Regions from separate parts of the Colwellia sp. BRX10-4 genome, predicted to be linked through region 1. Evidence: predicted binding sites of a transcription regulator. Region 1 holds the regulator's gene; each other region holds the start of a gene.
The links. The regulator MetJ, encoded in region 1, represses methionine synthesis genes. The targets are predictions, from matches to a motif close to TAGACGTCTAGACGTCTA.
Positions count from the first base shown of each region.

Region 1 (11,140 bases):
TTGAATTAACCACGGCCGCTGAAACTACCCGTGATTTAGCACTCGCCTATAGCCCCGGTGTTGCTGAACCCGTTCGCGCAATTGCGGCAAATCCCGATGATGTTTACAAATATACGGGCAAAGGCAATACCGTCGCTGTTATTACCAATGGTACCGCTATTTTAGGGTTAGGTAATCTAGGTGGTATGGCTGCTAAGCCGGTAATGGAAGGCAAAGCATTATTATTTAAGCGATTTGCCGGTATTAATTCATTTGATATCGAAGTTAAACATAAGACAGTTGAAGACTTTATAAATACGGTCGCCAATATCGCTGACAGTTTTGGTGGTATTAACTTAGAAGATATTAAAGCACCAGAGTGTTTTGCTATTGAAAAGGCACTTATTGAACGTTGTAAAATACCGGTATTTCATGATGATCAACATGGTACCGCTATTGTTACTGCTGCTGGGATGATCAATGCCTTGGAAATCCAAGGTAAAAGTATTAAAGATGCCAACATTATTTGTCTTGGCGCAGGCGCAGCAGCAATTGCTTGTATGGAACTATTAATCAAATGTGGCGCTCAGCGCGAAAAAATCTACATGCTTGATACTAAAGGTGTGATTCATACCCGACGTGATGATCTTAACGAATATAAGCGGATGTTTGCTAATAATACGGATAAACGTACCCTTGAAGATGTTATCGATGGTGCAGATGTATTTGTTGGTGTTTCTGGACCCAATTTGCTTTCTGTTGAGCATGTAAAATTAATGGCGCCAAATCCAATTATCTTTGCTTGTTCAAACCCAGACCCTGAAATAAAACCTTCATTAGCACTTGCTGTTCGTGATGATCTTATTATTGCTACGGGTCGCTCTGATTACCCTAACCAAGTCAATAATGTGTTATGTTTTCCTTTTATTTTTCGTGGCGCTTTAGATGTTCGCGCTAGAACGATTAACGATGAGATGAAAATTGCTGCTGTTCATGCTATTCGTGAATTAGCAAAGGAACCGGTTTCACAAGAAGTGTTAGATGCTAGTGGTGAGAAAAGTTTGACCTTTGGTAAGGAGTATATTATTCCTAAGCCAATGGATCCTCGTTTGTGTGGTCGAGTAGCGCTTGCCGTTGCTAAAGCGGCGGTTGAGTCTGGAGTGGCAGCCCTAGAATTACCTGAAAACTATATGGCATAATCAGTAGTATTTATTAACAACGCTGTAAAAGGAGAGCTCGACTCTCCTTTTTATATTTATGACAAATAGTATGTTATGGTCCAGTGACTGTATCTACGCAGGAAGTAGGGAGTAGAAAGTAGGGTAACGCAGCAGTTACCGAGATGGTAAAGAGTAGGTTATTAAGGGTGATTGGTCATGGTGACTCCAAGGCATCGATGTATTAACTGCATTATTACTCTTGTACGTCATCTATGTTCCTGACAAATCATTAATACTTGCACCTCTTCAGGCAATGTCACCGATTTCAAAGTGTGACAATATTGAGTAGAACGAATAACAATGAAAACTCCAACGAAAGCCGCTTTACTCTCAGCACTTGTTTACCCGGGTATTGGCCAACTAATTTGTCACGCTTATCGACGGGCTACGTTATTTATTTTAAGTTTTTCTGTGACGGCATATTTGTATATTGAAGAAGTGATGAGGCAATATCAGCCACTTATCAATAAAGTTAAATCAGGTGAAGTTGCGCTAAATAGCCAAGCACTGATCGCTGAGATGGCAAGAAATCCCATTATTGTTGACCTTATCCTAATGAGTACATTAACTTATATGCTATTAACTTGCTGGGTACTGGCGATTGTAGATGCTTATCGTATGGGCATAAAAAAAGACGCCGGAGCGTCTTTTTGAGTAAGTGCATTAAAACCCTTAGCTACTCGTCTTCAATTTCAAATTGACTGAAGTCGGTAATACCTTTGGCTATTAACGCTTCGCGCACACTTTTAGGTAACATCTCTGTATTGTCTTTTGTTAAATCGCCATCATCAGGAAGAGGCTGTCCGGTAAAAGCATGCAGAAAAGCTTCACATAACAATTCGCTGTTAGTTGCATGGCGTAAGTTGTTAACTTGCCGACGAGTACGTTCATCCGTTAACACTTTCAGTACCCGCAACGGGATTGAGACCGTGATTTTCTTAACTTGCTCACTTTTTTTACCATGTTCGGCGTATGGTTTTATATAATCGCCATTCCACTTTGCCATTTAATTACCTTTGTTTAGCTAAATTACTTTTTATAAGTTAGATTTTACTGGTTGTTGGCGTTGAGTCAATAACGAATGTGTAGAAGTTTAGAAGTCTAAAGTTCTTGACCGACAAAAGTAAAGTGTTTAGAGTTATAGACGTCCAAACATCTATTTGATTTTACTGCCCGATTGGAGCAAAAAATGACAAGCAAAAAACCAGCAACATTAGCTGTTAGAGCCGGCATTAATAGTGATGAACATCACGGTGCGGTTGTTCCTGCCATTCATTTATCGAGTACTTATGCTTTAAAAGGCTTCAACAATAAGCGCCAATTTGATTATTCCCGAACAGGCAACCCAACTCGAAGCACGTTTGCACAAGCTATCGCTGATTTAGAGCAGGGTGCTGTTGGCATTGTTACCAGCACAGGAATGTCAGCGGTGCACTTAATCTGTCAGTTACTGACAACAAAAGATACGGTTGTTATTCCACATGATTGCTATGGTGGAAGTTATCGCTTGTTTACCCACCTAGCAAAACGTGGCTTATTTAATGTGCTTGTTGTTGATCAAAACGATGATCTAGCTTTAGCGCAAGCGCTTGAACAAAAGCCAAGATTAGTTTTGATTGAGTCACCCAGTAATCCATTATTACGGTTGGTTGATATAAAAAAGGTTACTCAAGCCAGTCATGCTGTTGGTGCTTTAGTGGCAGTAGATAATACGTTTCTTTCTCCCTTGTTACAGCAACCGCTATTATTAGGTGCTGATATTGTTTTTCACTCGACAACTAAATATATTAATGGTCATAGTGATGTTGTGGGTGGAGTGTTAGTAACAAAAGAAAAAGAACTGGGTGAAGAGCTAGCGTGGTGGGCAAATTGTATTGGTATCACGGGTTCACCTTTCGACAGTTATCTGGCATTACGTGGCTTAAAAACCCTACCGCTGCGTATGAAACAGCATCAAGAAAATGCTAATGCTGTTGCAAAATACTTAGAAAATCATCGAGCAATTAACGCGGTATACTTTCCTGGTTTAAAAAATCACCCGGGACACGAAATTGCTAAGCGTCAGCAAACAGATTTTGGCGCTATGATGAGTTTCGAAATAAAAGGCGGTGTTGAAGCGGTTAAAGTACTGTTTGACAACTTATCACTCTTTACCTTGGCACAGTCATTAGGTGGCGTTGAAAGTTTAATCAGTCATCCATCAACGATGACCCATGCAGGTATGGAAATTGAAGCACAAATTGCAGCAGGTATCACTCAATCTTTAATCCGAATTTCTGTCGGTATTGAAGATGTTAGTGATATTATTAATGACTTAGAACAAGCTTTATCGGCAAGCCAAATTTAAAGTTATAGACTATTTTTAGTAGAAAAATTAACGAGTGAAAATGACACAGTCAAATACAGTAGGACAATTATCATCAGGGAAAAATCAACTGGCGAAGCATGCTATTCATGTACATAAATTTGGTGGCAGCAGCTTAGCAACTACCCAATGTATTGAACGTGTGGTTGATATTATTCGTCAAAACTGTCAACTAAATGATTTAGTTGTTGTTTCGGCAAATGGAAACACGACGGATGACTTATTCAATATTTATAAACTCGCACTTGAAAAAAGTGACGAGCTGTTTTTGGCTATTGAAACACTAGAGAAATCACAAAGCACATTAATTGGTGAGTTATTGAACCCTAGCAGTGCAGCAGACCTTATCAAGGGGTTGTCTGATGATATAACACAGTTAACGGCTTGGTTATCTGACCAGCCAAGCCAGCACCATGCTGATATGCTGGCATTTGGAGAACTGTGGTCGGCGCGTTTATTATCGGCGGTGTTAAGTGAAAAAGTTTGTCCAAGTTATGCTATTGATGCGCGTGACTTTCTGGTTATCAATAATGATAAAGACTGTGCAGTCGACAATCAGCAAAGTAGTCAAAATTTTCAGCAGAAGTTACAAAAAGGAAAGTTGGCGGTTATTACTGGCTATATCACTAAAAATTCTCAAGGTGAAACCTGTACCTTAGGCCGAAATGGTAGTGACTATTCAGCAACAATTATTGCATCACTGTCGGGCGCGCTGAATGTTACCTTATGGACTGATGTTGATGGCATATATAGTGCCGATCCTCGTATTGTGCCACTTGCCCGTAAATTACATCGCTTACCTAATGGTGTCGCGAAAGAATTGGGGCGCTTAGGTAACCCGGTTTTGCATGCAAAAACCTTACAGCCGCTTACTAACCACAGCACACACCTTCATGTAGCAAGTAGCTTTGATCCTGAAATTTCTGGTACAGAGATAGGAAAATTTGGTCAAATTGCTAAACAGGAATTGTCGGTCACCTCGCTTAACGATCTGTTACTGGTAAAATCGACCAGTTTAGCCGGTTCGTTTGGTGAACAAGCCAGTAATGAGTTTTCTGCGATATGTAGTGATGTTCAGCAAGGTTTTATGGTTATCCACCAAACGCAACAAAAATTAGTCAGTCAGTGGCTGACAAGTCATGATACCGAAGTGTCATTCACACCGGTGTCTATTATAGCGATTGTTGGTCATAGCGTGGTAAATCAAGGTAATATCCAAGCGCGCTTTAAACGCGCTCTCAAACATACTCATGTACTGCATGTGGTGAACTCGTTAAGTGAGCATAGTATTATTGCCATTCTTCAGCAGAGTTGTACTGGTGAGTTACTTAATAATGTTCATTATGATATGACTAAAGACGCTCGACACATAGGTGTTGTTGTTTCAGGGCTTGGTAATATAGGTCAACGATTTTTAGACTTGTTACCCGCGCAACTCAATAGAGTCTCTGTTTTAGAGAACGTTCATTTAGTGGGTTTAGTCACCTCTAAAAAAGCATTGCTTAATACCGATGGTATCGATGTTAATCAAGCAATGTCGCTCTATGAAAGAGATGCTACACCTTGTGATAATACCTTATTGATGTCGTGGTTAACGAACCATCCTTACGACGAATTAATTGTTGTCGATATTACCCCTAGCGAACATTTTAGTGATTTATACAGTGAGTTCTTTAAAAAAGGTATTCATGTTATTGGTGCTAATAAATGGGCGGCTTCTGCGAGTACCGTTCGCTATAATGACTTAGTATTAACCGCGGCTGAAAATAAAAGCTTATGGTTAGGAAGTACTACTGTTGGCGCTGGGTTACCGGTTAATTTTGCCATTAACGATTTATTGAAAAGTGGCGATAAGATAACAGAAATATCAGGGGTTTTTTCAGGCACGCTTTCTTGGTTATTTGAAACCTACGACGCCAGTGTACCGTTTTCAACCTTATTAATGGATGCCTTATCACAAGGGATCACTGAACCCGATCCACGAGAAGATCTTTCTGGACGGGATGTACAACGAAAATTACTGATCTTAGCGCGTATGGCAGGTTTTGAATTATCACTTGATGATATTCAATGCGAAAATTTAGTGCCAGAATCTTTACAAGGGTTATCAACGGCAGAATTTTTAGCAAAGTCAGCAGACTTGGACAGTTACTTTGCTGAACAACTGACTACCGCATCTAAACAGCAAGCCTGTATTCGTTATATTGCAAAGTTCTGTGTCAACGAACAAGGCCAACTGAGCGCTAAGGTTTATCTTGCGACGCTTGCTAAGAATGATCCCTTTGCCTCTTTGACTCCGGGTGATAATATCTTTTTAATTAAGAGCCATTGGTATCAAGATAACCCCCTTATTATTCGTGGACCCGGTGCGGGTCGTGATGTTACTGCGGGTGGCCTACATTCAGACTTAGTGAGTATTTGCCAGCAACTTGCCGGTAAAAAACATCAAGTTAAAATCAAAGGTCTAAGTTAAATGAGCATAATCTAGCTGTCATCATTATTACTGCACTAAGGCATTAATACGCTAAATGAGAAAAAGCACGACCGGTAGGTTGTGCTTTTTCTCAATCAATACTAATAAACACTTGTCTGTTATCGCATTATTAACTAGCATTTAGATAATTAAAAAAATTAGCTACTTAGCACAGGCACCAAGTTGTATTTACATGGAAAATAAAACCTATAGCGACAGCTATTTTACCAGCCAAGTAAAAAGTCTTTTAAGCAGAATTTATGGCCACAGCCAATTAAATGATTCCGTTCTTGAGCGTGCGATTGAGTACTATGAAAAACAATCTTTTATTGAGCATAAGTTAGATGAGCTCAAGCAAAATATTGAAAAAGTTAGTAGGCAAACAGCCACGGATAAAGCTAAAACTTTACGGGTAAGACTCGAACGTGAACAACGCAATTATTACGAGGAATTACGCTTTGAACGCAATGAGCGTCATCAACATCTCTATAAACTCTCTAAAGAGATCATCAAGTTGTCTGAGGGTGATTGCTTTGAAGACAGTAATCGTAAATCTAGCCAGCTTTTAGGTACCATACAATTAGTGAGTCCCACCCAGGGGCATAAAATTGCTTTAACCAACGAGCAACATAAACCGCTTTATAAAAGTGTGTTATGTTTGCGTTTATTTGACCGACTATGCATGGATCATCATATTGTTGAGCCTTATATCAAGATTGCTTTGGGGGATATCAACGCAGAGCAATATCAAATGTTGGCTGAAGATAACCCCAAGGCCTATCAAGCCTTTGTAGAAAAAGTAAAAATTCCACTGGTCATGGCGGCGCTATTACAAGATATCGGTAATAACCACCCCGAGTCGCTAGCCATTTTACGTGGTGCAGATTATCAAAAAGATCCCCATCGAACTCTACCTATTGAGGAGCGAAAAGCACTCTTACAAATAAATTATCGGGAAACGGTTAAGTATCTTATTGATGGTATTGGCGCCGGTATATATATTGGTAATTCAAAGAAAGATCGCGACGAGTACAATGTAATTGAGCATAAAAAACTATTGTTCATTAAGCATTTACTCAAAAGTGCCGTCAACCCAAAAAAGGGTATTGGCAACCTTCTTAAAGTACCACAAATATACAGTTCTATTATCTTGTCGACAAAAGATAGCTATAACTACAAATTATTACCGAAAGTTTATCATGTTCTTAATCAAAACGCGGAGCGGGGAGCTTGTTGTCAAGTAGTGGTTAATGCACTGACAAAAATTACTGGCCATTTTCCACAAGGTTATGGTGTTACCTATGTTCCGTATGAACAAGATATTAATGACCGCTATGAATATGCTGTCGTTAGCCAGCTTTATCCTGAGAATGCTGATTATCCTATTTGCCGAACGGTAACGCGCAACTTAGCTTTCATAAGTCATGGACAAGAGATAGTCATTAAAAAATCTGCTAATTTATATTTTACTGAAACAGCTAAAAGTTTCTCTACTATCAGTAAAGAGCGCCTCCATGAAATATTAGATTTGTTAGTGTCAAATTCTCATGAGCGTAAACAACTAGATCTACTTCCTCGCTGTTGGCAGCCAGGAGAATTTTTTTCAGTCAATATTAATCAAAAGCTGTGGAACAAAGCTAAATAACGTTACAGTCTTTGCTTTCACAACTCCATAATGAAAACACTGACTCTGTTGTTGTTACCAAAGAGGGGTATTTACAGTAAATATTAATCAAAAACTGTCAAATAAGGCTAAATAACCATAATGCTTTTTCATTGTCTGTTAAAGTTCAGGTAAAATGGCCTTTATTACTTTGCATAACTTTGGAATATCTCGTGAGCGATCAAGAAAAAAGACTGAATAAATTTATCAGTGAATCAGGTTACTGCTCGCGCCGAGCTGCTGATAAGTTGATTGAAGAAAGTCGAGTTACGATCAATGGTAAAAGCCCTGAGTTAGGTACTAAAGTACAAGCGGGTGATGTGGTTTTTGTTGATGGTAAACAAATTGGTGCTATGCCGGCTAATAAATCTGACCGGGTTTACATTGCTTATAACAAGCCAGTGGGTATTACCTGTACGACCGAGCTACATGTTAGAGGTAATATTATTGATGCTATTGGTCACAAAGAAAGGATCTTTCCGATAGGGCGCTTAGATAAGCCTTCAGAAGGATTAATTTTCTTGACCAGTGATGGTGATATCGTTAATAAAATTTTGCGCGCTGAAAATGCCCATGACAAAGAATATATTGTCACGGTTGATAAACCCATCAGTGAGCGCTTTATCCAACGGATGTCAAAAGGTGTACCTATACTGGGTACCATCACTAAACCCTGTCTTGTTAAAGTAGAAAGTAAATTTGTTTTTCGTATTATCTTAACGCAAGGTTTAAATCGTCAAATTCGCCGGATGTGTGAATATTTAGATTACGAAGTTTTACAGCTGAAACGTTCGCGTATTATGAGTGTCGAGTTGGGTGATTTACGACCAGGACAATGGCGAGATTTAACCACAGCGGAAATGGTTGAAATTAATGCAGCGGTAGCCACGTCGACGAAAACAGCTTTACCAAAAGAAATCGATGAATCGGGTGATCCATGGGCAACCGTTATTGCAGTAACAGACATAGAAAATGATGTTAAAAAATAAAGCTTAGTCATACTAAACGTTAATTACGTTTGGTTTTTAAGACAATAAAAAAGGACGCCTAAGCGTCCTTTTTTTGTTTTCTTACTTTAATGCTTACTATTTTCTAGCGGCATCTTTAGCTGCTTTAGCTGCTTTAACTTCAGCGATAACAACTTCTGCTACGTTGTTAGGACAAGGCATGTAATGAGAGAATTCCATTGAGAATTGACCACGACCTGATGTCATTGTACGTAATGTTCCGATGTAACCGAACATTTCTGAAAGAGGTACGTCAGCTTTAATACGAACACCAGAAACACCTGCGTCTTGACCTGCGATCATGCCACGACGACGGTTTAAATCACCAATAACATCACCAACGTGATCATCAGGCGTAAACACATCAACTTTCATGATAGGTTCGATTAACTGAGCACCAGCTTTTGGAATTGACTGACGGAAAGCACCACGAGCAGCGAGTTCAAAGGCAACAGCAGATGAATCGACCGCGTGGAAACCACCATCGTATAATTCAATTTCAACGTCAAGTACAGGGAAACCAGCAAGAACACCAGTATCCATCATGCCTTTAAAGCCTTTCTCGATTGCTGGGAAGAATTCCTTAGGAACGTTACCACCAACAACAACAGAGCTGAATACGAAACCAGAACCAGGTTCGCCGGGCTTAATACGGTAATCAATTTTACCGAACTGACCAGAACCACCAGATTGTTTCTTATGTGTGTAAGAATCTTCAATTGCGGTAGTGATTGTTTCACGGTACGCAACTTGTGGCTTACCAACTTCTAATTCAACACCGTAGCTACGTTTTAAGATATCTACTTTGATATCTAAGTGAAGCTCACCCATACCAGATAAAATTGTTTCACCTGAATCAATATCAGTTTCAACCATAAACGTTGGATCTTCTGCAACCATTTTACCGATAGCTAGACCCATTTTCTCAGTTGAACCTTTATCTTTTGGTGTTACAGAGATTGAAATTACTGGCTTAGGAAATACCATAGCTTCTAGAACGATAGGGTGTTTAGGATCACATAATGTGTGACCTGTCTGAACATTACCTTTCATTCCAACAATCGCGATGATATCACCAGCTTGTGCTGAAGTAAGTTCGTTACGGTCATCAGCTTGCATTTCACACATACGTCCAACACGCTCAGTTTTTCCTGTAGCAGCGTTAAGAATGGTATCGCCTTTCTTCAATGTACCTGAATAGATACGTACGAAAGTTAATGTACCAAAACGGTCATCAGTGATTTTGAATGCTAACGCTTTGAATGTTTCTTCTGCAGAAACGATTGCGAATTCGCCATTAGGCGTACCTTCTTCATCAGTAAGTGGTTGAGGATTAACATCTGTAGGCGAAGGCAAGTAATCAACAACAGCATCAAGAATTAATTGAATACCTTTGTTTTTAAATGCAGATGCACCGTAAGTTGGGAAGAAAGTCATATCACGAGTACCAGCACGGATACACGCTTTGATTTGTTCTACAGTAGGAACCATTTCCCCTTCTAAGAACTCCATCAACATATCTTCATCAACTTCTAAAGCTGTTTCGATTAACTGTATACGGTACTCAGCAGCTTTTTCTACCATATCCGCTGGAATATCAGTAATTTCAAAGTTTTCTGGAAGACCTGTGTCATCCCAGATGTAAGCTTTTTCGCTAAGAAGGTCAACAACACCAACAAAGTCATCTTCTTCGCCAATTGGCAAAGTCATAATAAGTGGCGTAGCACCTAAAACGTTTTTAACTTGCTTACAAACACGGTAGAAATCAGCGCCTAAACGGTCAAGTTTGTTGATCATGATAATACGAGCAACTTTTGAGTCGTTCGCGTAACGCCAGTTAGTTTCTGATTGTGGTTCAACACCACCAGAACCACAGAATACGCCGATACCACCATCAAGTACTTTAAGTGAACGGTAAACTTCAACAGTGAAATCAACGTGACCAGGAGTATCGATGACATTGAAACGGTGATCGTTCCAAAAACAGCTTACCGCAGCAGACTGTATGGTAATACCGCGCTCAGCTTCTTGTTCCATGAAGTCAGTGGTAGATTCACCATCATGTACTTCACCAGTTTTATGGATCTGACCGGTTAATTTAAGGATACGTTCAGTTGTTGTGGTTTTACCAGCATCAACGTGAGCGAAGATACCAATATTTCTATATTTAGATAAATCTGCCATTACTTTACTCTATTTAAGTCGCTACTAAAAAAGCGGAATTGTTGAAAATTTGCGCGCGAGTATACCATGGTTAACGTGAATCTACATAAAAAAATATAAATTATTTAAGATAAACAATAAAAGAATGAAGGTGGTTTATTAACGTTATTACTTATATTTAATGGTATAAATTAAGAAAAATATCGAGTTGTGTTGCGACGATATAATAAGCTCAGTTGTTATATAAGTATCAGTATTAATTTTTAAGGA
Region 1 is NZ_JACGVZ010000004.1:137,655-148,794, forward strand. It holds gene H4J67_RS05770 (malic enzyme-like NAD(P)-binding protein) at 1-1,178, shown strand, start outside; gene H4J67_RS05775 (hypothetical protein) at 1,500-1,853, shown strand; gene metJ (met regulon transcriptional regulator MetJ) at 1,876-2,205, opposite strand; gene metB (cystathionine gamma-synthase) at 2,389-3,546, shown strand; gene metL (bifunctional aspartate kinase/homoserine dehydrogenase II) at 3,587-6,037, shown strand; gene H4J67_RS05795 (hypothetical protein) at 6,231-7,682, shown strand; gene rluF (23S rRNA pseudouridine(2604) synthase RluF) at 7,874-8,689, shown strand; gene fusA (elongation factor G) at 8,786-10,891, opposite strand.

Region 2 (11,140 bases), on a different contig from region 1:
TGACGGCACTGTCTTTTATTTTAGGTGTTATTCCTTTAGTTATGTCGTCTGGTGCAGGAGCCAGTAGCCGAATATTCCTTGGTGTTACCGTACTTTCAGGTATGTTAGCGGCCACTATACTGGGTACGTTGTTAGTGCCATATTTCTATATGATGATTCAACGTATGCGGGAAAAAATTAAAGGGTCATCGAGCTAGATATAACGGCTTAGAAATTTAGAAATTTAGAAATTTAGAATTTGAAAAGGCTTTTCACAAATGTGGGAAGCCTTTTTTTGGCAAGCTATTCTTACAACTACTGACAATTATTAGACACAAAAGTACTGAACTCTACAGTTGTTTTCTAGATAATAACGGCATATATCACCTCATCAAATGGTTAAAAAATGCTAAGTACACTAAGTCGTAATCAACAGAGTTTAGTTTGGACAAAAATTGCCTTAACACTCATTTCAATATTTTCAATATCAGCTCCATCATTTGCGTTTGCAAATAAATCCTTTCAAGAAGAAAAAGCCATAAATATAAAGGCTAAAGTTGAACCTATCGAGGTTATTGAAGTTGTCTCTCGTCGTAATCAAGCAAATACGGAAGTTTCTTTTGAAACTAAAAAACTTATGAAAATTGCTGGACTAGATCATGATCCACTGAGTGCCGTCTATAGTATGCCTGGTGTGGTTTATGCGGGTGGCGATAGTGGTGGAGAACCTGCTATTCGTGGTTCATCACCAGATGATAATGCATTTTATATTGACGATATGCCTGCGGGATATATTTTTCATTTATTTGGGGACAGTATTTTTAATGAAAACGTTGTGGGTGATTTTTCGCTTCATCCTGCTGCTTTTGGCAGTCAATATGGCAATGCAACTGGCGGCGTTTTCGATGTAAAACTCCGAGACCCTCGTAATCAAGACTTTACGACTACTGTGGATGCAAGTTTGATGAAAACAGGCGTAATGATAGAGAGCGGGATAAATGATGACCAAGCTTTTTATTTATCGTATCGCCGAAGCTTGATTCATTTGTTTTTACCCGAAGGTGAAGAAGAAGATGGCTACACTGTTTTTAAAGCCCCGGTGAGTGACGACTATCAAGGTAAATATCAGTGGCTAATTGGTGATGAACACAAATTAACTTTTACCTTAACAGGAGCCAGTGACATTGGTGGCATTAATGTATCAAAGGCTTCAGAAGAAGGTCGAATAGATCCTGATTTTATTGGCGACTTAAAAATAAAAAGTCAATTTGATAGCCAAGGAATTTCCTGGCAGTTCTACGGAGACAATGGTCGATTAATGCATTTAACCGTAGGTCATTCTATAGAAAAATCAGAAGAATCATATGGCGCAGGACAATTTATTAACCTTGAAAATGAATCTTATAATTCCCGGTTTGTCTATCAAATAGACTGGTTTGAAGCGCATAAATTGATTACAGGTATTGATTTAAGCAATAATGAAAGTACTTATAGCTTTGATGCTATTCCTTATTATTGTACTGATCATGATCCCGATTGTGAAAGTAAAAAAGGAGATCGTATTCAAGACAATGACAGTTTAACCAATAATAACAGTGCCGTTTATTTTAATGATATTTGGTCGTTCGATGAAAACTGGTCTTTAGAAATGGGCTTACGAGCTGAGTACAATGATTTTACGGAACAGAAATTTTTTCATCCGCGAATTTCGCTTAACTGGTATGTAAACAATGATTTAACCATAAAGGCGAAAACAGGTACATATAATCAATTTCCTGACCTTGAAACTGTATTAAAAAGCGTAGGAAACCCGCAACTTAAATCACCAAAAGCAACACACTATGCTCTAAAATTCAGTTATCAAATAAATGATTTATGGGAAAGCACTATTGATTTATATTATAAAAATTTAGGCGATTTAGCGCGGTCACTTGATGAAGACGATGTTAATGCTCACTTACATTATAGTAATGACTTATCTGGAGCTGCTAGAGGTTTAGAGTGGGTAATTAGAAGGGAAGAGGGTGACGGTTGGTATGGTTGGGCGTCATTGAGTTGGTCGAAGAGTGCCCGAACTGATGATTTCACCAATGTAACGACTGAGTATTATTTAGACACGCCGTTACTCGCTAACATGGTGGCCAACTATAAATTTAATGAAAAATGGGATTTCGGCGTAAAACTGAGCATCAGAAGTGGCGCAAAATATACACCAATTGTAGGTTTATATAATAACCCCGATCATCAAGATTATTACCTTCCTACTTATGGGGATTTGAACTCTGAAAAACTCCCTACATATAGTCGTCTTGATATACAGGCGAATTACAAGACAACCATATGGGGAAATAAAGCTGAATGGACATTTGCTTTATTAAACGCAACGGGGAGTAAGAATATTTCTGGTTATTATTATGCACCTGATGGTACTGAAACTTTAACTGATTTTAAAATAGAAGGAGAAGAAGGAATGGAACCATTTCCTTCTATTGGTGTAAAAATTCAATTCTAATTTAATTGATCAATGGGATAGGTACTTTATCTAAATAAAGTCTTTTGATAGAATGCGCGTCTTTCGCCAATGCTGATTATATCAGTGTTGGCTTTATTTCAATCTACAGCTCCAGATTTACGATTTGGCTGGCTCAATGGGTATTATTATGCAAAACATCACCGTGTGTGCACTTTATAAATTTGTCCGCTTAGAAAACTTCGAACAACTTAAATCTCCTCTTTTATCAGTCATGTTAGATAATAATGTCAAAGGTACATTATTACTTGCCAACGAAGGCATTAATGGTACCGTAGCAGGCACACAAGCTGGTATTGATGCAGTATTAACTTTTTTAGCAAGTGATGAGCGTTTAGGTCAAGTGTCTAACAAATACTCTTATGCAGATGAAAACCCTTTTCAGCGTAGTAAAGTTAAGTTGAAAAAAGAAATCGTAACTATGGGTGTTGAAGGTATTAATCCATTATTAACGGTGGGTACTTATGTGAAACCTAAAGAGTGGAATGCACTTATTGCTAATCCTGAAGTATTACTTGTTGATACCCGCAATGATTATGAAGTTGAGATTGGTACTTTTGAAAACGCAGTAAACCCGAAGACTGAAACTTTTCGTGAATTTCCAGAATATGTTGCTAAAAATTTAGATAAAAATAAACACAAAAAAGTAGCAATGTTTTGTACTGGTGGCATCCGCTGTGAAAAATCAACTGCATATTTGAAAGAGCAAGGCTTTGAAGAGGTATATCACCTTGAAGGTGGCGTACTTAAATATTTAGAAGAAGTTGATCAAGATGAATCGATGTGGCAAGGCGAGTGTTTTGTTTTTGATAGTCGAGTTGCAGTAAAACACGGTTTAGAGCAAGGTCAGTATGATCAATGTTTTGCTTGTCGTTATCCGATAACCGAACAAGAAAAGCAAAGTGAGCATTATGTAAAAGGCGTTAGTTGTCATCGTTGTTATGATAAATATACTGATGAGCAACGTAGTGGCTTTGCTGAGCGCGAACGCCAAATTAATTTAGCAAGCCAACGTGGTGAAAAACACATTGGTGGCCATGTTCAAAGTGTCATTGAGCAGCGACGAAAAGAAAAAGTAGCTGGTAAAAAAGCGCAGTCGACTGAATAGCCATAAATTTAACTCATATTTTACAATAAAAAAGCGACTCTTTAAGTCGCTTTTTTATGTTCAGGAGTAACGATTATGTTGAAACGTTAAAAATTAAAACCCAGCGGCTTTACGAAGCGTGTCGGCTTTATCTGTTCTTTCCCAAGTAAAGGCGGTAAAAGTATCATCACCTACTGTTACTTCAACAGGTTTACGACCAAAATGTCCGTAAGCGGCTGTCATTTGGTACATAGGGTGTAATAAATCAAGCATTTTAGTAATGCCGTAAGGTCGTAAATCAAAATACTCTCTAACTAACTCAATCAACGTTGCTTCTGATACTTTACCGGTACCAAAGGTTTCAATTGAAATAGATGTTGGCTCAGCAATACCAATGGCATAAGAGATTTGAATTTCACAACGGTCAGCTAGGCCAGCAGCAACAATATTTTTTGCAACATAGCGCCCTGCATAAGCGGCACTGCGGTCAACTTTTGATGGATCTTTACCTGAGAAGGCACCACCACCATGACGAGCCATGCCGCCATAGGTATCGACAATAATTTTACGACCTGTTAAACCACAGTCACCAACGGGACCACCAATAACAAAACGACCTGTAGGATTAATAAAGTATTTAGTATCTTTAGTTAATAACTCAGCAGGTAACACAGCTTTGATGATATTTTCCATTACAGCTTCGTGCAAATCTTCTTGAGAAATTTCTGGGTTATGTTGAGTTGATAAAACAACCGCGTCAATCGCTACTGGTTTATTATCTTCATAAATAAAAGTGACTTGAGATTTAGCATCAGGACGTAACCAAGGTAAGACCCCTGATTTACGCACTTCAGCTTGACGCTCTACTAATCGATGAGAATAAAATATTGGTGCAGGCATTAACGTTTCAGTTTCATTGGTCGCATAACCAAACATTAATCCCTGGTCACCAGCACCTTGATCTTCTGGGTTTGCTCGGTCAACACCTTGGGCAATCTCAGGTGATTGCTGGCCAATTAAATTCATAATGCCACAGGTTTCACCATCAAAACCGACGTCAGACGAAGTATAGCCAATATTACTGATTACATTACGGGTAATCGTTTCTAAATCAACCCATGCAGTGGTAGAAACTTCACCTGAAATAATAGCTACACCAGTTTTCACCATCGTTTCACAAGCGACACGGGCATTCTTATCTTTAGCGATAATAGCATCAAGTACCGCATCAGAAATTTGATCGGCGATTTTATCTGGATGACCTTCAGAAACTGATTCAGAAGTGAAAAATTGAGTAGACATAAAACCTCAGGGAAATTTAATAGTTTAAGATATTTTTATATTGAAGTTATTCTAACTGCAAGATTAACTATTTTCTAGTTTTTTTACGCCTAGAAGGCTAAACGGCTAAAAATAATTGTGAATTGCTCATTTAAAGAGCAGGGAGTCGTTGTAGTGAGACATTTTCATCAAAGAGTACTGACATTAACTGGGCTTGTTCCGGTGATATCTTTGAGCTAAAAAAATGTTGTTGGGAAATATGTTCATGACTTGCCAGTAATCCCTTAATTTCAAGTTGTCTGGCAAGCTGCTCAGTTACCGGTAGAGCAGTTTCCATAATGGTAATTTTATCACCGACAATATCTTGTATAAGTTGGCGAACAAAAGGGTAATGAGTACACCCTAATACGAGGGTATCAATATTACTTTGCACAAGTGGCAACAAGAAGACATTTAGTATTTTACGGCACTGTTCACTTTCATAAAGGCCTTGCTCAATAAGTTCTACTAAGCCGGGACAAGGTTGGATATAAATTTCAGTACCATTTCTATGCTTATTTACTAATGATAAAAAACGCGTATTTATAGCGGTTGCTTCTGTTACCAATAAAGCTATTTTTTTGGTTTTACTATGAATTGCGGCAGGTTTAATTGCGGGCTCAACCCCTATGATTGGAATTGAAACACGTAAACGTAGCTGATCAATCGCGCTAACGGTTGCAGTATTACAGGCAACAACAATTGCTTTTACCTGCTGGTTAATCAACCAGTCTGTGATTTTATTTACCCGTTCAATAATGTTTACTGACGATTTATCGCCATAAGGAGCAAATTGGCTATCTGCAACATAAATAATATTTTCATGTGGTAAGTTTTTATGAATACATTTCGCAATCGATAAACCACCAATACCAGAGTCGAAAACACCGATCGCTTGAGAATTTGCTGGAGCTAACTTTAAAGGGACTACTGTTTTTTGGGCGACTAGCTGATTTTTAATCATTATATCTGTCATTAATGAGTAAGGGATTAAATTTATATTTGTTATATTGATTTTAGTCAAAGAAGTAAAGTGATCTGAGTGTTATTTATTGAATTTATTGAATTTATTGAATAAATTAAATTTAAAGCACATGCCATTTACTTTTTAGCTTATCTAAAATGCCACTGCTTTTAATTTGATGATAAGCATCTATATATTTACTGACAACCTTTTCATCACTGTTAAGACTAAAAGCAAAATATAAATCATGGTTAATGACTGATATAGGCATAATTACTTTTAGGTTACTGATATCTAAGTTTAATTTATTTGCTCGTACTTTTAAGGTGTTCTTTGTACCCGTAATAATGTCAACCCTATTGAGATATAGCATTTGTAAGCTTTGCTCTGGTGAACCAAGTATATAAAGATAGGGGTATTCATGCTGCTGAAAATATTGTGCAGTACTTGATGAATTCGCTACGGCTATTTTGTATTTTTTTAGTTGCTGAATATCAGTTATTGATGTTTTAAAGTTTTCTTTTAAGCCCCAAGCGTAAATATCTTCTTTTGTTAATTTCCCCCCCCAAATGAATAAGTTTTCCCGAGATAAGGTACGAGAGAGTGAAAAAATAAGTGTATTAGGTTGGTTCAAGGCTGTTCTGTAAGCGCGTGCCCAAGGCAATATTTGCAAATCAATATTATCACCGGTAATTTTGAATATTTCTTTCATAACTTCAACTGAAAAGCCACTTAACACACTACTTTCTTGGTAGAACTGGTAGGGGGGTAATATTTCAGTGACAACAAGCTGTTCGGCAATACTTGATGCGGTATTACCTAGCCAAAATATAATAATCCAGAGATACTTTCTATTTATCAATTATCTAACTCATTTAACAAGGGTTAATAAACTTAGTATAGAGCAAATTAAGTTTTTGTTCTTCCTATGATATTTAAAAATCCAAACAAACAAATAATAATGTCAGTAAAGTAATCAATAAACTACCGTTAGCCTTTTAAAGTAAGATAAGTTACCACAATGTCTCATTGTCGCTAATACTCTGCGTCTGTTTATTTACGCACAAATGGACTTGTTGTTAATTCAATATTTAACTTGGGCTGAAGTGCCTGATCTTATTTTGCTTATTTCATCAATGATTGTTGCCAATTGACTGTTAATTATTTGCTCTGAGTTTGTTTTGTTGAAAACGATGGCGTTAGATAGTTGTATTCAAATTGGTTTACTGTTATTTGTCGTTTCGTAACTTTGGTTTGCAGTAAACCTAATTGATTTTTCTGGGGATGGATTGGTATAGTCTTAGTGATGACGTTAGCCGAAGTGATATTTTCTCCCTACCATTGATGTTCATATTGACCGTTTAGCTCCAGCACATTTAAGTGTAACATACCTTGGTGTAGCATTATTTTATTCTTTAGGCTTCGCTATAGTCCCAATATTAGGTGGTTTTTTTATTAGATGACTTTGGAGGTTTTGGGGGCTTCATGCCCCCCATCACTGCTGTGTTTTTTTGTTATATATATCGAAGACTACCCGTTTAAAAGTGGCTAAATTTTGATGATGGAGTTAGAGAAAAATAAATGTGAGAACGTTTTTAGAAATCAACAAAATGTCAGGTTATGGGGGCGAGTAAACAATACCGCTAACCTCTTTTCATGCAAGAGAATTAGTGCAAATATTGGTGGTTAGCTGATAACGTCTAATTGCCAAATAAATAATCTTTGCGTGATTTTAATTTCTAATTTTTATTGAAATAGCGATCCTAACCATATCCACTGTTTCTTATCATCACTTTAAAATAAACTTAAGTGTGAGTTAAAAGAATTTTTACACTTTATGGTTGCAAAACAACCTTAAGATTGACGTTGTTTTGATAGAAACCCCGCTTATAGTTACCCTAAAATATCATCATAACTATTAAAAACTTGATAGTTATGGCTCTTGATTTTTATCGCTATTTTTTGCCCCAACGTGAATAAAAAATTGCTATAAAAGCTCAACTGTTCAAATGATAAAGATAGGTCTCTATCAATACTACTCAGTAAATAGTGAAATCCATGTTCAGTGATAGAGATATTATCAACTTTGACATTGTTTTTCTCAAACCCGCCTTCACAATACACAATAGCTTGTGACTTCAATAACAATTGTAGTTGTTGAGGACACCCTTTGTAGGTAACCATATTTTCTTTTAAAAAAATATCTTCAGTTGATGGTAATTCTCCAACAGCTGATTGAAATTGGCCATTGATCGCCTTTACAGGTATCCAGCTACCTAATTGCAAAAAATCAGCAACTTGCCAGCTGTTTGGTGAGTGACAAACATCGGCAGGTCTACCTATTTGAAGGATACTTCCCTGATGCATTACTGCAATTTTATCTGCAAAAGTAAAGACTTCGTCTTTGTTATGAGTCACAAATATAGCACTCATTTTTAACAGCTTTAAAATTTGGCGCATTTCTAACATCAATTCATTGCGTAAACGTGCATCAATATTTGAAAAAGGCTCATCAAGTAATAATAAGGTAGGCTGAGGTGCTAATGCTCTAGCAATAGCAACTCTTTGTTGTTGTCCACCGGACAACTGATGTGGAAATCTTGCTTCTAAACCTGTTAACTTAAGTAAGTTGAGCAAATCAGTCATTCGAATTTTTTGTTCACTTTTGGGCAGTTTACTAATTCCAAAGCAGATGTTTTTTTCAACTGATAAATGAGGGAACAATGCATAATCTTGAAAGATCATACCGATATTACGATGTTCAGGAACTACATGCTTAAATGGCGTTATAGTGAGAACATCTTCTTCAACGATTAAATGAGTACTACTTGAATTATTACGTTTTATGTTTAACTCACCCGTACTGGGTGAATTAAAGCCCGCTATAGTATTAAGCAATGTGGTTTTTCCACAACCACTTGGTCCTACTAATCCAAGAATATCACCAAAGTTTAGTGTTAAGTGGGTATCTAACAAAATGACTTTATTATGTAATTTAACCGAAAGTTGCTTAACGCTTAATAATTCATTTTCGACCATTTACTATAAATCCTTACTTCTGTTGAGCCAAATAATAGGTAATAGGCCTAAAAAAACAATTAAAATAGCACTCAAGGCTCCTTGCTCAAGCATTTCGTCTGATATTAATTGATAAATTTGTATACTCAATGTATCAAAATTAAAGGGCCTTAGTAACAATACGGCGGATAGTTCTTTCATTGATTCAACAAATACGAGTAACCATGCTACAAAAATAGAAGGTCTCAGTATTGGCAGATGTACCTTTTTTAACATTTGTCCTAAACCCACACCCAAACTTGCAGGAGCAAGATCAACAGAATTAGGTATCTGTTTGATACCACTTGATATTGTTCCATTGGCAATCGCTGAAAAACGAACCACAAAGGCAAATACGACAGCAAAAATAGTGCCGGACAAGACTAAACCGGGTTCTTTAAGCTGAAGATACCTTGCTATATCATTAATAAAATGATCAAGGGGTCCAAAACTAGCCAATAGTGCCATTGCTAAAACTGTTCCAGGAACGGCATAACCTATTCCTGATAAACTTGAAGGAAGTATTCGCCATTTATCAAAGCTCAATCGACGATATAAACTACATAACAATGCAAAGAAAGTGGCAATAGTTGCGGCATAAAATGACACTTCAATACTGTTAAGGCTTGGTGAAACTAAATTTGCTAGCTGAGCCATACTGCTGTATTCAACTGCCATAATAACAAGTAAAGCGAAAGGTAAAAGAAAACCCGCTAAAACCAATATCCAACAAAAACTGCTAATGAGTAGTTGTTGAAATAATGACAATGTAATAATTTCAATATGCTGATTAGGCCTATTTGATTGATGATTTTGACCGGCTCTCGCACGTTGTTCACCAACAACTACAAACAAAATTATCAGCATTAATATACTGGCCAAAGCATTTGCTGTTGCTAAGTCACCATAGCCCAGCCAAGTATCATATATAGCTGTAGTCAGTGTATTTACCGCAAAATAATTTACCGTGGCAAAGTCAGCTAAGGTTTCCATAAGGACTAAACTCGCTGATATCGCTATTGCTGGCCGTGCCAGCGGTAAGGCAACTTTTAAAAAGCTTTGTTTTGCTGACAACCCTAATAAACGTCCGGCCCTTAATAAGTTTTGATCTTGTTGCTCAAGTGCAGTACGCGTCAACATATAAACATAAGGAAACAAAACTAACGAAATTACAATGGAAGCTCCAAGTAAAGTACGTATATCAAAGAACCAGTAATCACTCGGCGACTGCCAATTAAACCAACTACGTAACGCGCGCTGAACGGGTCCTGCGTAATCAAACAGATCAGTATAAAGATAAGCAACTAAATAGGCTGGCATTGCTAAGGGCAATAAAAGTAGCCATCTCAGAAAGTTTTTACCCAAAACGTTGGTATGAACAATGAAAGCCGCACTCAAGGTGCCAAAAATTAAAGACAAAAAAACGACCAACACCCCTAGTACTAGCGTGTTAGTAATATAGTCAGGTAAGACTGTTCGCCAAAGATGAGAAAATAAATCACTTGACGAACTAAAGCTGGCTAATACCATAACTAATACCGGTGTTATGAGTAAAAATACTATGAGCCAGCAGGCACTTCGCCAGATATTATTTTTTAATGGGGCTATCAAGAAATAATAATCATCCTTTATAAATCAAATTTAGCTTTATCTATAAGTTTAAGCGCTTCTTTTCTATGCTTTGCGATCGATTCTAACGACAATGAATCTGCTTTAAACTTACCCCATGAGGCAACTAAATCAGATGGCATTACATCAGTTCTCACTGGATATTCCATATTCGTTTCAGCATAAAGCTTCTGTGCTTCTTTTGACACTAAGAATTCCATTAAAGCTTTAGCATTGTCATTATTAGGAGCATATTTTGCCATGCCCATTCCTGATATATTCACATGAGCACCCCGGTTATTTTGATTGGGAAAATTAATATATACCGAATCAGCCCATAACTTCTGCTTTTCATCAACCAACATTTTGCCAAAATAGTAACTATTACCTAACGCTATATCACATAAGTTTTGATGAATTGCTTGTACTTGACCACGGTCATTACCCTGAGGTTTGCGGGCTAAGTTAACTTTAAAATTTTCTAACCAAGTGAGGGTTTCTGTTTCACCATGAGCAGCAATCATAGAGGCAACGAGTGCAATATTATATGAATGTTTACCGCTTCGAGTGCATATTCTTCCTTTATATTTAGTGT
Region 2 is NZ_JACGVZ010000002.1:48,129-59,268, forward strand. It holds gene H4J67_RS02660 (efflux RND transporter permease subunit) at 1-197, shown strand, start outside; gene H4J67_RS02665 (TonB-dependent receptor) at 386-2,491, shown strand; gene H4J67_RS02670 (rhodanese-related sulfurtransferase) at 2,640-3,617, shown strand; gene metK (methionine adenosyltransferase) at 3,711-4,898, opposite strand; gene murI (glutamate racemase) at 5,029-5,880, opposite strand; gene H4J67_RS02685 (ABC transporter substrate-binding protein) at 6,002-6,742, opposite strand; gene H4J67_RS02690 (ABC transporter ATP-binding protein) at 7,774-8,919, opposite strand; gene H4J67_RS02695 (iron ABC transporter permease) at 8,923-10,548, opposite strand; gene H4J67_RS02700 (extracellular solute-binding protein) at 10,566-11,140, opposite strand, start outside.
Region 2: a site for MetJ is predicted at 4,989-5,006, ahead of metK (methionine adenosyltransferase). Genes of this name have one in related genera too.

Region 3 (11,140 bases), on a different contig from region 1:
CGCACCCGATAGAAACTGTAGTGGTGCCAGTAACTCTTTAACGCTAATGAATCCGCTACGCATTCAAACGTTAGACAATGGTTTCATTTCAGTAAACGGCACACCAACCGATTCAGTTCATCTTGGCATCAGTCAGCTGCTGACACCTGATTTAGTTGTTGCCGGTATTAACTGTGGCGCAAACCTAGGCGATGATACCTTATATTCAGGTACGGTTGCGGCGGCAACCGAAGGGCGGCACATGGGGATGCCAGCAATCGCTGTTTCCTTGGTGGGTCAAAGTGAACAAAACTACCAAACAGCTGCCGTGGTTACGGCAAAATTTATTCAACGTTTACAATCTCACCCATTAGCCGTTGATCAAATTATCAATATTAATGTCCCTGATATTCCGCTTAGTGAATTAAAAGGTATCAAGGTGACACGCTTGGGTAATCGTCATAAAGCAGAAATGATGGAAAAAACGCAAGACCCATGGCAACGTGATATATATTGGTACGGTCGATTAGGCCAAGAGCAAGATTGTGGCGAAGGTACAGACTTTCATGCTATTGCCAATGGTTATGCATCGATAACCCCGTTAACCGTTGATATGACCGCCCATGATAGTTTGGCATCGATCACTCGTTGGGTTGGCGACTTAATCATTTAAGTTACCCTTGAGTTATTGCTAAATTTTAGATAAATCACATGTTAATTTAAAATAAAAAAAATAAAAAGAGCAGGTTATGAATGTAAGGGTAGGGAGCAATGTGAGCGGTAAATCACGTCGTAGCGGCGAGCTATTAGCGCAAAAATTATACACAGAAGGGATACGTGATCAGCGAGTGTTGCAAGCAATTGCTCAATCACCTCGTCATATTTTTGTTCCTGAAATCTTAGCGCATAAAGCATACGACAATACGGCTTTGCCTATTGGGCAGGGACAAACTATTTCTCAACCTTATATAGTGGCAAAAATGTCAGAATTATTATTAGCGGACGGTGTCCCTGACAGCATTCTAGAAATAGGAACAGGGTCTGGTTATCAAACATCCATCCTTACACAATTGGTTGCTAAAGTTTTTTCGGTCGAGCGTATTAAGGCATTACAATGGCAGGCGAAACGTCGCTTGCAATCAATAGATTTAAATAACGTCTCAATGAAGCACGGTGATGGCTGGCAAGGTTGGAGTAGTAAGTCTCCTTTTCAAGCGATTATTGTTACTGCAGCGCCAACTGAAGTGCCTAAGGCATTACTCGAACAGCTAGCTGATGGTGGGCGCTTAGTGATACCTGTTGGCACAGATACGCAAATACTGAAAGTTATTACTCGTCATGGCGATGAGTACAAAGAACAACAAGTTGAAATGGTTAAATTTGTACCGCTTGTGCCCGGTGCGTTAATTTAATTTCATCGCTTGATATAAAAAACTGTGCGAGTACGTTACTGCCATAGCCCTAGATTTGCTGCAGAGTATTGCGGTCTTTGCATAAATAAACTAAACAATATTACTCGGTCTTTATTATCTAAAAAAGGTATGATTTAATTGAAAATTTTTTCAAAAATGTATGAATGGACACTTCGTTTTGCTGAACATAAATTTGCGCCAAGAATACTGGCACTAATAACTTTTGCTGAATCTATATTTTTCCCTATTCCCCCCGATGTGCTTTTAGCACCCATGGTGCTGGCTAAACCACATAAAGCATGGTCTTATGCAACACTAACAACGATAGCTTCAATTTTGGGAGGTTCTGTTGGTTATTTACTCGGTTATTATATGTTTGAACCTTGGATACAACCAGCAATTACCGCTTTGGGTAAGCAAGATGCTTTTGACGCCGTTGTGCTGTGGTTTCAGCAATGGGGTGTTTGGGTCGTCTTTATTGCTGGATTTTCACCGATCCCTTATAAACTATTCACAGTCAGTGCTGGCTTCTTACATATGGCTTTTCTGCCATTTTTAATCGCTTCAGCAATTGGTCGTGGGATGCGATTTTTCTTAGTTGCCGGTGTTATTCGCTGGGGAGGTGCCGCTATGGAACAAAAGATAAGACAATGGGTAGATATACTGGGTTGGCTGATTGTTGGGCTTATTATTGTGGCTTATTTTGTTTTACGTTAAATCAATACAGACAACACTAGGATGGTTTTTTGATTTTAAATCGTGAAAATTATGTTCTATTAAGTACTAAAACAATCACTTATGTGGTTTTTTTAGTGCTTAGTTTGTCTGTGGTAAGTTGTTCTTCTAACCATAAACCCGCCCCCGTTGTTGATGTTCAAGGCTCAGTTCCATTAAGTAAGCGTGTTAAAAATAGCTTAAAGGGTCGCGAGTACATCGTTAAAAAAGGTGAAACTCTATACTCTATTGCTTGGCGAGCTAATGTTGATATTAGTAGCTTAGCCACTTTTAATAATCTGGTATCTCCTTACAAAATATTCCCTGGACAAAAATTATTTTTAGTTAAAAATTCGAGCCAAGCCACTAGTAATATAGCGCGCAATGAAAAGCAGAAAAGTAACATACCAACAAGGGTAAAAAAACCTGTTGCATCAAATAAAAAGCAGGCGTATGGTAAAAATGTTAGAGGGCAAAAAGTAAACAATAAAACCTCTACAAATGGCACAGTTTTTTCTCAAAAAATAAGAAGTTGGTTGTGGCCTGCTCAAGGAAAAGTTACAGAAGGTTTTTCTACAGCAAAACAAGGTAATAAAGGAATAAACATCGCAGGTATACGTGGTGACTCGATTAAATCGACAGCTGATGGTGTGGTAGTTTATGCCGGAGATGCTTTACGAGGATACGGTCAGCTAATTATTGTTAAACATAATGATGATTACCTTAGTGCTTATGCTCATAACGATAGTATCTTAGTGAAAGAAAAACAGTCGGTAAAAGCGGGTCAGGTTATAGCGAAAATGGGTGATACAGACGCTGAAAGAGTCATGCTTCATTTTGAAGTTCGCTTTCGCGGTAAATCAGTAAATCCTATGAAGTACCTGTCTAAATAACGACAAATAATAATAATAATAAATTGGAGTTAGTGTGCATATTTAATCATTGATAGTTGGCTTTGCTAAATATCGGGAGATACATCATGGGTATAGAAAAAGAATTGGTAAGTACTAGTGTAGATAACAAAGAATCAACTAGAGCATCATCTAAAGATAGAGAAGATGTGCCATCGAATTTAGACGCCACCCAATTGTATTTAAGCGAAATTGGATTTTCTCCATTACTTAGCGCAGAAGAAGAAGTGTACTTTTCTCGCCTTGCCCTTAAAGGTGATGAACCCTCAAGAAAACGTATGATCGAAAGTAATCTGCGTTTAGTTGTTAAAATTTCCCGTCGTTATAATAATCGTGGTTTACCCCTACTTGACCTTATTGAAGAAGGTAACTTAGGTTTAATCCGCGCGGTAGAAAAATTTGATCCCGAACGTGGATTTCGTTTTTCAACTTATGCAACATGGTGGATACGTCAAACAATTGAACGTGCCATTATGAATCAAACACGTACTATTCGTCTCCCTATCCATGTCGTTAAAGAACTCAATATTTATTTACGCACTTCGCGTGAATTAGTGCAAAGGCTTGATCACGAACCTACTGCAGAAGATATTGCTGAAGCGCTTGATGTGCCAGTCGCTAATGTCACTAAAATGTTGCGTCTAAATGAACGTATGACCTCAGTCGATTCACCCTTCGGTGGTGAAAACGATAAAGTATTACTTGATGTGATCCCTGATGATAAAAGTGGTGGTCCAGAAGGTAGCTTGCAAACATCCGATATTAAAAATAATATTATCCACTGGTTAAACGAACTTAACTCTAAGCAACGTGAAGTACTTGCCCGTCGTTTTGGTTTATTAGGATATGAAGCGGCAACATTAGAAGATGTTGGTGTAGAAATTGGTTTAACACGTGAACGTGTTCGTCAAATTCAAGTTGAAGCGCTTAAGCGTTTACGCGATATTTTAAGTCAACAAGACTTATCGATTGAAGCTTTGTTTCAAGCGTAGATATTTTAGCTTCGATAAAAAAACCAGCAATTGCTGGTTTTTTTTACTTATTATTAAGAGCTAAATTTTGCTTTTAAACTCAAATAATAAATCCAATGCTTGTTTGGGGGTTAAATCGTTTACATCAATTGATGACAATGATTCGAGTACGGGGTGAGTGTTATCAATAAATGAAAGTTGCTCGAAGGGTTGTTGTTCAACATTGATAACAGAAGGAGCTTGTTGTCTTTCCAGTTCAGCCAAGCGTTGTTTAGCCCGTTGAATAACGGTCTTGGGCACACCAGCAAGTTGTGCAACCTGTAAGCCAAAGCTCTTACTTGCAGCGCCTTCTTGAACGGTATGCATAAAGACGATGGTATCACCATGTTCAACCGCATCTAAATGAACATTAACCAAGCTTGGTATCTGATCGGCTAACAGAGTTAGCTCAAAATAATGGCTAGCGAATAAAGTAAAGGCTTTAGTTTTAATCGCCAGCATTTCAGCGCACGCCCAAGCAAGAGATAAACCGTCATAAGTACTGGTTCCTCTGCCTATTTCATCAAGTAACACTAAACTTTTTTCTGTTGCATTATGGAGAATGTTTGCGGTTTCTGTCATTTCAACCATAAAGGTTGAACGACCACTCGCTAGGTCGTCAGAAGCACCAATACGGGTGAATATTCGATCAACCATACTAATATTTGCCGCATCAGCAGGGACATAACAACCAATATGAGCCAATAAAACAATGAGCGCTGTTTGGCGCATATAGGTAGATTTACCGCCCATATTAGGACCCGTAATGATCAACATCTTACGTTCATTATTTAATGTGACTGGGTTAGCGATAAAGGGCTCACTAGTCATTAACTCAACGACAGGATGACGACCGGCTTTGATCTCAATACCGTCATTTTGGCTTAGACTTGGTTTAACATAATTTAGGCTTTCTGCACGTTCTGCAAAGGTATTTAAAACGTCTAGTTCTGCGACAGCTTGAGCAAGTAATTGCAGTTTTTCTAAATCAGGTAATACTAAATCGAACAATTCATCATATAAACGTTTTTCTAAGGCGAGAAACTTACTCTGTGCACTGAGTACTTTTTCTTCGTGTTGCTTTAGTTCATTGGTAATAAAACGTTCGTTATTTTTTAAGGTTTGTCGGCGAATATAATCATCAGGTACATCGTTCGCGGCAGTACGACTCATTTCAATAAAGAAGCCATGAACCCTGTTATAACCTACTTTTAAGGAACTAATACCCGTACGTTCTTTTTCACGTGCTTCGAGTTGGGCAAGAAATTCAGTTGCGCCATCACTTAAGTCACGTAACACATCAAGTTCTTCATGATAGCCTTTGGCAATAACGCCACCATCACGGATAAGAACGGGTGGGTTTTCAACTAAAGCATGCTGCAATAAGTCGTGTAAGTTGGGTATTGGAAAGCTTTTTGATGCTAATTCAGTGATATGTGCTTGCTGACAAGTTTGTAAATGTTGCTGAAGTTCAGGCAATTGACTTAAAGCATTACGTAAGCGAGCAAAATCTCTTGGACGTGCAGAGCGTAAGGCAATGCGAGAAACAATACGCTCAATATCACCAAAAGATTTAAGTTGGCTAAATAATTCAGTCGTTAAATCTTGTGACAACAGTTCACTAATTGCATTTTGACGTGCAGTTAATATGTTTAAATCACGTAAAGGAAAATGTAACCAACGTTTTAGTAATCTAGAACCCATTGGTGTCGCTGACTTGTCTAATACCGATGCTAGAGTATTTTCAAAGCCACCTTGTAAGTTTTGCGTGAGTTCTAAATTACGACGAGTTGCCGCATCTAAAATGACACCAGAAGCAGAAGACTCACAAATAATGGCTCGAATGTGAGGAAGCGCACTGCGTTGACATTCCTTTACATATTGAAATAAACAACCAGCGGCCATTAAGCCTAATAATTTATCACCAACACCAAAACCAGAAAGTTCTTTAGTGCCAAATTGTGTATTGAGTAAATTAGTAGCTGTGTCTAAATCAAACTCCCATTCAGGTCTTCTTCTTAATCCTTGATAGCCTTTTAGTAACTCTGGCGCTGAGAACGATTCACTGTATAGTAATTCAGCAGGAGATAAACGCTGTAGTTCAGCTTGTAACTGTTCAATGGTATTTGGCTCAGTCAGTACAAAGCGGCCACTGGTCATATCAAGATAAGACAGCCCAAAGCGTTGCGATGACTTATTATTACCTTCACTTACCGCAACAATTAGGTTGTCATGCTTATCAAGTAATAATGCTTCATCACTCACCGTACCTGGAGTAATAACCCTAACAACTTTACGTTCAACAGGGCCTTTGCTGGTTGCTGGGTCACCAATTTGTTCACAAATGGCAACAGATTCACCCAGTTGTACTAATTTTGCTAGATAATTCTCCACCGCATGATAGGGAACGCCCGCCATAGGTATTGCATTGCCACCTGTCTTGCCGCGAGCGGTTAATGAAATATCGAGCAAATCAGATGCTTTTTTTGCATCATCAAAAAATAATTCGTAAAAGTCACCCATGCGATAAAAAATTAAAATATGAGGGAACTCAGCTTTAATGGTTAAGTACTGGCGCATCATAGGGGTGTGTGAGGATAAGTCTAAGTTTGCTGTCGTCATTTCTATGCGGTAACTCATAAGTTCAATGAAAGAGTAAGGTGGCAATTATGTCATAACTGGCAAATTTAGACTCTATTTATTTAACTAAAATTTTTACTGAATACGATAATATTTATGTGATGATTTTATACTAACAATATAAATAGTAACTTTTTGGTGAGCAATGGTTGAAAGTTATCTTTGTTGGTTATTTTATTATTTATCAATAACTTAAAAGTCACATTTTTTTGTTTTTTGATAATAAAATGAAAATAGTTGTAAAAAAGCTTGATACTGTATGATCATACAGTATACTTGCCTCATCAAACGAAATCTTAGTAACATCGGCGGAATAAATATGAAAGATGATAAAGAAAAAGCATTAGCAGCAGCATTAAGTCAAATCGAAAGACAATTTGGTAAAGGCTCAATTATGAAGCTTGGTGATAACAACACCATGGATGTTGAAACCATTTCTACAGGTTCATTAGCGCTTGATGTTGCATTAGGTGCTGGTGGCTTGCCACTTGGGCGTGTTGTTGAAATTTATGGTCCTGAATCAAGTGGTAAAACAACGTTAACGCTTGAAGTTATTGCTGAAGCTCAGCGTAATGGTAAAGTTTGTGCATTCGTTGATGCCGAGCATGCATTAGACCCAATTTATGCTGAAAAGCTAGGTGTTAATATTAATGAGTTACTTGTTTCTCAGCCTGATACCGGTGAGCAAGCGTTAGAGATTTGTGACATGCTAACGCGTTCAGGTGCTATTGACGTTATTGTTGTCGATTCTGTTGCTGCCCTTACACCCAAAGCTGAAATTGAAGGCGATATGGGCGACTCGCATATGGGTTTACAAGCTCGTATGCTCTCACAAGCAATGCGTAAGTTAACGGGTAATCTGAAAAAATCAAATACCATGATTATTTTTATTAACCAAATTCGTATGAAAATTGGTGTGATGTTTGGTTCCCCTGAAACCACAACGGGTGGTAATGCACTTAAATTTTATGCTTCTGTTCGTTTAGATATTCGACGTATTGGTGCTGTAAAAGCAGGCGACGAAATTATTGGTAACGAAACCCGCGTAAAAGTAGTTAAAAACAAAATAGCGCCTCCCTTTAAACAAGCTGAATTTCAGATTTTATATGGCCAAGGTATTAATAGCTTAGGTGAATTAATTGATTTAGGTGTTTTGCATAACATGGTTGAAAAAGCTGGTTCTTGGTATAGCTACAATGGCGATCGCATTGGTCAAGGTAAAGCAAATGCAGCTAAATCTTTAGCAGAAAAACCTGCAATGGCAAAAGAGCTTGATAAGCGTTTACGCGACTTACTGTTAATTAAAAGTGTAAGAGCAAGTGAGAAACCACCTAAAGAAGATAAAGAAGAAGAAGCTGTAGAATAAACATTAAAAGTTTAAACTATTATTAAGCCACTGTATTTACAGTGGCTTTTTTATATTTAATTAATGATTTTTTTCTCTTGTTTCATTTTTATTTAATAGGCTGATAGCCTATTTACTGACCGAATACCTCCCCATTTTTCTACGTAACACTCTATTAGGCTAGTTACACCAATATTTACTCGCTAAGGCTATAGATGACAAATAATATTAACGTAAAAAACATTATAGACGTCTATACGTTTAGATGTTGACATAGCTAAAAATACACGTACCATAAAATGATAATATTTATATATCCGTTATCATTCGTAGTGCTTGAGTTAGTCGAAACCTGTATGTTGATTGGTAGCCAGAATATAAGTTAATAAATGAAAGTAGAGAACGAAGTGTTCATGCTTGTTTGACATTATTTGATTAGGTAAACGCTATGCCCATTAAAATTCCAGATTTATTACCTGCTTTGTCTATTTTAGGTGAAGAAAATATTTTTGTAATGTCTGAGCGTAGAGCGGCAAGTCAAGAAATTCGCCCAATGAAAGTGGCTATTCTCAATCTAATGCCTAATAAAATTGAAACAGAAGTTCAAATATTACGGGTATTGTCTAATACACCTTTACAAATAAATGTCGATTTTGTGCGTATTCACGCCAATGAATCCAAACATACGCCAAAAGAGCACTTAGATGATTTTTACCGTCTCTTTGATGACATTAAGAATACTCAATACGATGGCTTAATTATAACCGGTGCACCATTGGCGTTAATGGAATACGAAAAAGTAACTTTCTGGGATAAAATTTGTGAAATATTTGATTGGGCTGAAGAAAATGTCACTTCAACAATGTTTTCTTGTTGGGCTGCTCATGCCGCTCTATATCATCACTATGGATTACGACGACATTTAAGAAAAGAAAAATTATCCGGTGTATTTCAGCATAGCCCCATCGACCAAAAAGAACAGCTTACCCGCGGCTTTGAAGAATTTTTTAATGTCCCACACTCACGATTTGGATATATTGATAAGTCTGATTACCTGTCAATTCCTGAATTAAAGATTATTGCTGAATCTCCACAAGCAGGCGTTTATGTCGTCGCGAGCAAAAATAAACAGCAGGTCTATTTAACCGGCCATCCAGAATATGACTCAACCACATTAGATGAAGAGTTTCAACGTGACCTTAAGGCTGATGTTGATGCAGTTATGCCCAACAATTATTACATTGATGGTGACATAACAAAAGTGCCACACAGTTCATGGCGTAGTCATGCCAGTTTATTATTTACTAATTGGTTAAACTATTATGTCTATCAGATCACACCGTACAAGCTAGACGCAACAAATATTAAAGCAATACATCCAGATGCAGAAATATAAACAGTGTCGGATATATGTAGCCATCAAATTAAGTTTGAAAGTAAAAGTAGAGAAATCGTATGAAAAAATCAGCATCGTTTAGTCGTCTTGAGCAACAAATACAAAAAAGAATTCTTATTTTAGATGGTGCTATGGGAACAATGATCCAAGCCTATAAATTTGAAGAGCAAGATTATCGTGGTGAACAATTTGCTGATTGGCATCTTGATGTCAAAGGCAATAATGATATGTTAGTGCTTACACAACCCGAGGTAATTAAAGCTATTCACTATGAATACCTTGAAGCGGGTGCTGATATTCTTGAAACGAATACTTTTAACGCCACCACGATTGCGATGGCAGATTACGATATGCAGTCGTACAGTGCGGCAATAAATTTAGCTGCGGCACAAATAGCCCGTGCAGCAGCGGATGAATTTACCGCTAAAAATCCTGATAAGCCTAGGTTTGTTGCCGGTGTTTTAGGGCCAACCAACAGAACATGTTCTATTTCACCCGATGTTAACGATCCGGCTTATCGTAATGTGACTTTTGATCAGTTAAAAGATGCCTATATAGAATCAACTAAAGCACTGATTGAAGGTGGCTCAGATATTATTCTTATCGAGACTATTTTCGATACCTTAAATGCTAAAGCCGCTGTTTTTGCGGTAGAAACTGTTTTTGATGAATTACAGTTACGTTTACCAGTAATGGTGTCTGGTACTATTACTGATGCATCAGGTAGAACATTATCTGGGCAAACAACTGAAGCTTTTTATAATTCATTACGCCACGCAAAACCTATTTCATTTGGTTTGAACTGTGCATTAGGTCCGGTTGAACTAAGACAATATGTGGCAGAATTGAGTCGAATATCAGACTTTGCTGTTTCAGCTCATCCTAATGCAGGCTTGCCTAATGCCTTTGGTGAATACGATTTCAGCGTCGAAGATATGAATGTTCATGTCAACGAGTGGGCTGAGTCGGGATTCCTTAACATTATTGGTGGCTGTTGTGGTACAACGCCGGCGCATATAAAAGGTATGGCCGATGCGGTTGCCAATGTAACACCTAGGGAAATTAGCGCCAGGAAAATTGCTTGTCGTCTGTCCGGGCTTGAAGCGTTAACCCTAGATGAAACTTCATTGTTTGTTAACGTTGGCGAACGAACTAATGTTACTGGCTCTGCTGTATTTAAACGCTTAATTACCGAAGAAAATTACGAACAAGCGGTCGCAGTTGCCCTGCAACAAGTTGCCAATGGCGCGCAAATTATAGATATAAATATGGATGAAGGCATGCTTGATTCAAAAGCGGCGATGATCCGTTATTTGAACTTAATTGCTGGTGAGCCAGATATCGCGAAAGTGCCTATTATGCTTGATTCTTCTAAATGGGATATTTTAGAAGAAGGCTTGAAATGTATTCAGGGCAAAGGGGTTGTTAACTCAATCAGCTTAAAAGAGGGCGAAGAAAACTTCCGTAAACAAGCTGAACTTTTACGCCGTTATGGCGCGGCTGTTATTGTGATGGCCTTCGACGAACAAGGTCAAGCAGACACACGGGTACGTAAGTATGAAATATGTAAACGTGCTTATGAAATTTTAGTCAATGAAATAGGCTTTCCTGCAGAAGACATTATTTTTGATCCGAATATTTTTGCGGTAGCAACCGGTATCGAAGAGCATAATAACTATGCAGTAGATTTTATTGAAGCGGTTGCCGATATAAAAGAAAACCTGCCTCATGCG
Region 3 is NZ_JACGVZ010000001.1:494,370-505,509, forward strand. It holds gene surE (5'/3'-nucleotidase SurE) at 1-652, shown strand, start outside; gene H4J67_RS02285 (protein-L-isoaspartate(D-aspartate) O-methyltransferase) at 729-1,391, shown strand; gene H4J67_RS02290 (YqaA family protein) at 1,530-2,108, shown strand; gene H4J67_RS02295 (peptidoglycan DD-metalloendopeptidase family protein) at 2,138-2,998, shown strand; gene rpoS (RNA polymerase sigma factor RpoS) at 3,085-4,008, shown strand; gene mutS (DNA mismatch repair protein MutS) at 4,069-6,648, opposite strand; gene recA (recombinase RecA) at 6,986-8,032, shown strand; gene metA (homoserine O-succinyltransferase) at 8,460-9,407, shown strand; gene metH (methionine synthase) at 9,467-11,140, shown strand, end outside.
Region 3: a site for MetJ is predicted at 8,258-8,275, ahead of metA (homoserine O-succinyltransferase). Genes of this name have one in related genera too.